Sinobacterium norvegicum: one gene and its partner. The protein of the gene in region 1 interacts with the protein of each later gene in a pairwise test. Links are inferred from orthologs where the notes say so. Each region holds a gene or a part of one and is shown on either strand. Other genes may lie near its edges. The genes, in order: ptsN and trkA.

Evidence for each region.
Region 2: the proteins of ptsN (region 1) and trkA interact in binary tests that used the Escherichia coli proteins (3 or more experiments, as listed by UniProt). The link is inferred for Sinobacterium norvegicum from one-to-one orthologs.

What each region holds. Positions count from the first base shown.
Region 1 is NZ_CAKLPX010000007.1:44,124-47,392, reverse strand. The notes cover bases 102-3,039. They hold ptsN (PTS IIA-like nitrogen regulatory protein PtsN), read left to right. Parts: upstream 102-1,308; coding sequence 1,309-1,770; downstream 1,771-3,039. Other genes in these bases: L9P87_RS17260 (HPr family phosphocarrier protein), read left to right, coding at 2,670-2,939; rapZ (RNase adapter RapZ), read left to right, coding at 1,794-2,654; hpf (ribosome hibernation-promoting factor, HPF/YfiA family), read left to right, coding at 987-1,289; L9P87_RS17280 (RNA polymerase factor sigma-54), read left to right, coding at 102-888. In the rest of the region: more of L9P87_RS17280, read left to right, coding at 1-101; L9P87_RS17940 (hypothetical protein), read right to left, coding at 3,062-3,184; mgtE (magnesium transporter), read left to right, coding at 3,185-3,269. UniProt on the Escherichia coli protein: Seems to have a role in regulating nitrogen assimilation.
Region 2 is NZ_CAKLPX010000004.1:221,385-224,629, reverse strand. Bases 57-2,970 are described here. They hold trkA (Trk system potassium transporter TrkA), read right to left. Parts: upstream 2,244-2,970; coding sequence 870-2,243; downstream 57-869. Other genes in these bases: rsmB (16S rRNA (cytosine(967)-C(5))-methyltransferase RsmB), read right to left, coding at 2,319-2,970; L9P87_RS15615 (TrkH family potassium uptake protein), read right to left, coding at 57-858. Also shown: more of L9P87_RS15615, read right to left, coding at 1-56; more of rsmB, read right to left, coding at 2,971-3,245. UniProt on the Escherichia coli protein: Part of the constitutive potassium transport systems TrkG and TrkH. May regulate the transport activity of TrkG and TrkH systems. Binds to NAD(+) and NADH.

The DNA of each region.
Region 1 (3,269 bases):
CAGCAGTTTGACCCACCCGGTGTTGGCAGCCAAGATTTAAGAGAATGCCTGCTAATTCAGCTCAACCAATTACCCGAGTCCACCCCTTGGCTCAGTGACACCAAAAAAGTTGTCGAGCACTATTTACCGCTACTGGGCAACAAAGATTTTAATCAGCTAATGCGTAGAGCTCGCATCAAAGAGGCGCCACTGAAGGCCGTTATCAGCCTGATTCAAAGCCTTAACCCCCGTCCTGGTGATGACTTAGAGGCCAACAGCGCCGAATATATTGTCCCCGACGTCTACGTCCGCAAGGTCGATGAACACTGGCGAGTGGAGCTAAACCCCGATATCGCCCCCCGCATACGCATTAACAACGATTACGCCTCGCTAATCAAGCGGGCCGACAATAGCTCTGACAATACCTTTTTAAAAGACAATTTGCAGGAAGCACGCTGGTTCCTGAAAAGCTTGCAGAGTCGGAATGAAACACTGATGAAAGTTGCCAGCAAAATTGTCGAAATGCAGCAGGGTTTTCTCGACTACGGTGATGAGGCGATGAAGCCAATGGTCCTGCTCGACATCGCCGACGCCGTTGAAATGCATGAGTCTACGATCTCCAGGGTGACAACGCAGAAATACATGCACACCCCCCGGGGCATCTTCGAGCTGAAATACTTTTTTTCCAGCCACGTCAGCACCGAAAGTGGCGGCGAATGCTCATCGACGGCAATCCGCGCCATTATCAAAAAATTGGTGGCCGCCGAAAATCCTCGCAAGCCGCTCAGCGACAATGCAATGACCAAGCTGCTGGCAGAGCAAGGGATTAAGGTCGCCCGGCGGACAATCGCTAAGTACAGAGAATCCATGATGATTCCTCCCTCAAACGAACGCAAACAACTGGTCTAGACTATAGATAAGCCCGTCAAATATTGGGCGACAACCAAGATGCGGTATTCACACAGACAACAGGGCAATTACAGCCTGTAGCGACAGAGGATAAACATATGCAAATCCATATCAGCGGTCACCACGTCGATGTTACTGAAGCTTTACACGAATATGTCACCAATAAGTTTGGCCGTCTCAGTAGACACTCTGATAGTATTACCAACTCACATGTTACACTGACTGTTGAAAAAACCAGACACCGGGCCGATGCCACGATACACGTGACCGGCGCCGACATTGCCGCATCCTCGGAAGCGGCTGATATGTATGCCGCAATCGACTTGCTAACTGACAAGCTAGACCGTCAATTGCTGAAATACAAAGAAAAGCAAACCGCCAGTAATCATGGCTCCAGATAGCAAGACTTATTAAATTATCATGCAACTGCAAAATATTCTCACACTAGAACGCACCGTCTCAGGTGCGTCAGCCTCCTCCAAAAAACGCGTGCTAGAAATCATTGCAGAACATATCTGCAAGGATGTCAGCGCCTTTGATAACGAGGAGCTGTTTCAGCGTTTTAATGCAAGAGAAAAGCTCGGCAGCACCGGCATTGGCAAAGGCATTGCCATCCCCCACTGCAGAGTGCCCAACTGCCTGGGGATTACCGGCGCCTTATTCACCCTCGACAAACCCGTTGCGTTTGATGCCATCGATGATCAGCCTGTTGATATCTTGTTCGTGCTGATGGTTCCTGAGGAAGCCTGCGATGATCACCTTCAGGCCCTGTCAATGATGGCGGAATTGTTTAGCGCTGAAGATTATTGCCAAAGTCTGAGGGCAACCAACAGCAACCAAGAACTTTTTGATGCCGCCTTGCAGCCCATTGCAACAGGCTAACTGGATTACAAGATAGGGAAGCTATGAAACTAGTCGTCATCAGCGGACGCTCCGGCTCCGGCAAGAGTACAGCGCTTAATGTGTTAGAAGATGTCGGCTTTTACTGTATCGACAACCTACCCGCCTATCTATTGCCCGCCTTGATCAGTGAGGCGAGAGCCAACTCGTCCCCCGAACAAGAGATGCTTGCCGTCTGCATCGATGCCCGCAATAGCTCTCGTACGCTCTCTGAGTTTCCCACCCTTATTTCATCACTGCCGGAAGAAGTCGAGACCTCGGTTATCTATCTCGACGCCGACAACAACTCTCTAATTAAGCGTTTCAGTGAAACTCGTCGTAAGCACCCGTTGAGCAATCGCCACACCGCATTGCAGGAGGCAATTGAAGACGAGCGTGTGATTCTCGAGCCGATTGCTAATATCGCCGATTTAACCATCGACACCACCAAACTTAGCTATCACGAGTTACGTGATTTTATTCGCATTGAGGTCGCCGACCAAAACAGCGGCCAGATGACGCTGCAATTCCAGTCATTCGGCTTTAAAAAGGGCAGCCCCAACCATGCTGATATGGTGTTCGACCTGCGCTGCCTACCCAATCCACACTGGGTGCCATCACTTCGCAGCCAAACCGGCCTTGACGATGGGGTAAAGAACTTTTTATCAGAACAGGATGAGGTGAAAGAGATGTTTGACGATATCAAACAATACCTTGAACGCTGGGTGCCTCGATTCTCCGCCAATAATCGCTCTTATACTACTGTCGCCGTTGGCTGCACCGGCGGACAGCACCGCAGCGTCTTTATGGCGGAAAAACTTTATCAACATTTCAGCGCCCTTTATGACAATGTACAGGTACGCCACCGAGAACTCGATAATAAATAAAGCGACAGCATACTCATGGTTGAGCAACAGATAGAAATCATCAATAAACTCGGCGTCCATGCCAGGGCCGCAGCCAAGCTAGTAACAGTTGCCAGCGCCTTTGCCAGCCAAATCGCCATTATTCGCGATGAGAAAAGCGTCGACAGCAAAAGCATCATGTCGGTAATGATGCTGGCCGCCTCGAAGGGTAGCTGGATAACCATCCGCTGTGAGGGCAGCGATGAAACCGCCGCCATGGAAGCTGTCTGCCAACTGATCAATAACCGCTTTGACGAAGATGAATAGATGCAAATAAGTAACATTACACCACGTTGAATAATACCGATAATGCGTTGTTGTCTTATACTTTTTCTAGCATAATCGCCCCCATTCACCCCACACCATTATCAGAAGGTCACGCCTAGCGCTCAACCACTATCTTCAACAGAGTAATTTTTATGCCCCAAGCTACCGACCAAGCCCAAACTCAGCACCATCTTCGCGCTCTCAATGACGCCGTCGATAGCGGAGCCCTCCAAAGCATAAGGCATATGTTGAAGAGTCTGACCGATGCAGACATCGCTCACCTGATAGAGTCATCCCCACCTAAACAGCGCTCCGTGCTGTGGCGCTTAC
Region 2 (3,245 bases), on another replicon or contig:
ACTGGCGCCAAAGAGAAAGCAAAGATAAAACCAGCACTCGGGATCTTGCCGATACTGACTGAAGCTATAGCCACGGAAGGCGCCGAAGTGGAGGGCGAAGTTGATGCCGGCGATGATCATGAAGACGCAGGCAATAAACAGAATGACGGGGTTGTTGGCGTAGTAGCCCATGCTGGCGTCATGGGTGGAAAAGCCACCGATGGCAACAGTGGAAAATGAGTGACCAACAGCGTCGAACAACGTCATGCCGGCCAACCAGTAGCTGATCGCGCAAGCTGCTGTTAGGTAAAGGTAAATTAAGAACAGCGTCTTGGCTGTCTGGGTGATGCGCGGCGTTAATTTATTATCTTTTACCGGCCCCGGTGTTTCAGCCCGGTATAGCTGCATGCCACCGATACCCAACATAGGCAGGATGGCGACAGCGATGACGATGATACCAATGCCACCTAACCACTGCAGCATCTGGCGGTAAAAGAGGATGGACTTTGGCAGTTCATCGAGGCCAGTAATCACCGTCGCGCCAGTTGTGGTGAGCCCAGAGATCGATTCGAACACCGCATCGGTGACGCTGAGGCTGGGCGAGTCCGATAAATATAACGGCAAGGCACCGAATAGGCCGAGAACGATCCAGAATAACGCGGTGATTAAGAAACCGTCGCGGGTGCGTAAATCTTTCTTCTGGTGGCGAAGTGGTAGGTAGATACCGGCTCCGATACCGAAGGTGATTAGGCAGGCGTTGAGGAAATGATAAATCGCCCCGTCTTGGTAGATCAGCGATACCATGGCCGGCAGCAGCATGGTTAAGCTGAACAGCATCAGCAAAAAACCAACGGTGCGGAAGATAGTGGGTAAGTGCATTATTAGCCTATTTAGAAGAAGCCAAAGCCAACTTGAAACAGTTGGGCGACTTCCTTGCTTTTGTTTTTGTCGACTAAGAACAAGATAACGTGATCATCGGTTTGGATAACAATGTTTTTATGGGCGATGAGCACCTCCTCTGCGCGGACGATGGCACCAATAGTAACGCCGTTGGGCAGATCGATTTCGCCGATACTCTTGCCGACCACTTTGCTGGATCGGCTGTCACCATGGGCAACAATTTCAATGGCTTCGGCCGCACCGCGACGAAGGCTGTGTACGTTTGCCATATCGCCACTGCGGACATGGGTTAGCAAGCTGCCGATGGTAATTTGCTGGGGAGATAAAGCAACATCGATCTCGCCACCTTGAACCAAATCGACGTAGGCGGGGTTGGTAATCAGGGTGATGACCTTGCCGGCGCCTAGGCGTTTGGCCAGCATCGAAGACATGATGTTGGCCTCGTCATCATTGGTCAGCGCTAAAAAGACATCGCAGTCTTCGATGTTTTCTGCCTGCAATAAGTCTTTATCCGATGCATGGCCGTGCAGCACAATGGTTCGGTTAAGGTTTTCTGAAAGCTGTCGGCAACGACTGAGGTTCTGCTCGATGAGCTTAACCTGAAAGCGAGTCTCTATCGATTCAGCCAAGCGCTCACCGATATTACCACCACCGGCGATGGTAATACGTTTATAGGGGGTGTCCAGCCGTCTAAGTTCGGCCATGACGGCGGTGATATTGTCCTTGGCAGCGATAAAGAACACTTCGTCATCGGCCTCAACCACGGTATCAGCCTTGGGGATAATGGCTTGGTCGCGCTGGAAGATAGCAGCCACCCGAGTGTCAACATTCGGCATATGCTCGCGTATTTGTTTCAGTTCTTGACCGACCATCGGGCCACCATAATAGGCTTTGACAGCGACCAACTGCACCTTGCTCTTGGCAAAGTCGACAACCTGTAAGGCGCCTGGATGCTCGAGCAACCGCTTAATATAGTTAGTCACCAACTGCTCAGGGCTGATGATGACGTCGATGGGTATGGCTTCGGGGGCAAACAGTTTTTTCTTTAACAGGTAGGGCGTGGCGCGTATGCGGCTGATTTTTGTCGGTATATGGAACAGGGTCTGAGCCACTTGGCAGGCGATCATATTGATTTCGTCACTGTTGGTGACGGCGATTAATATATCGGCATCCTCGGCACCGGCATTCTTCAATATGTTGGGGTGAGAGGCGCTGCCGCGAATAGTGCTGATATCGAGCCGATCACGAAGCTCTTTCAGCCTGGGGACGTCGGTATCAATGACGGTAATATCATTTTTCTCGCTGGCGAGACTCTCAGCCAGCGTTCCACCGACCTGACCGGCACCAAGAATTAAGATTTTCATCGCTAAACAGTTACCCCATAGCCGGCTGGCTAGTGATTGTGGCCATAATAGTTCTGTTAGATCTTGTTATGCTTACTATTGTCCGCCTGTAGCCTTTTCGATGCAAGCATAGAAGAAACCATCGCCGTCCTGCAGCCCTGTCAGCAGCTGTCGGCCAAAGGTTTGTTCGATACCCCACGCCGCCGCTATTGGCCGATGCTGGCAGTCACCGGTGAGCTCGGCAAAGCGTTTAAGCAATAAGCTGTTTTCCTGCGGCATGATTGAGCAAGTGGCATAAACCAAACGACCACCAGGCTTTAGCAGCGGCCATAGAGCCGTTAATATTTTAAGTTGTAGCTCCGCCAGAGTGGCGATGTCCTCCGGTTGCCGCATCACTTTGACATCGGGGTTGCGCCGTATCACCCCGGTGGCAGAACAGGGGGCATCGAGTAATATCTTGTCGTATTGCTGGCCGTCGAACCAGTGCTCCGGCTCGGAGGCATCGCCGGCAAACAGTGTTGCTTGCAGGCCTAGGCGTTGTAAGTTTTGCTCGACACGTTCGAGCTTGCCTTCGACCAGTTCCAAGCCGTGAACGGTTGCCGTGGTGCCCTGCTCTAATAGGTGGCAGGTTTTGCCACCGGGCGCACAGCAGGCGTCGAGCACACGCTCACCGTCTTTAATGCCGATTAAACCGGCAGCGAGTTGGGCCGACTCATCCTGTACGCTGGCCCAACCTTGAGAAAAATGGGGTAATTCTTCCACTGCCTTGGCGTGGCTAAGGTTGATACCATCGACACTGTATTGACAGGCCTTGGCATCGATGCCCTGCTCCGCCAGCAGCGCAAGGTAGTCATCGCGGTTGGTCTTCAGCCCATTCACACGCAGTGTCATGGGTGGTTGGACATTATTAGCGACGATGATTTGATCGATATAATCGGGCCAGCGTTTTTTCACCATGCCCAAAAACCAGTCAGGGTGACTGAATCGTTCCGCCTCCGATAGGTTGTCGATCAGAGTATCGGC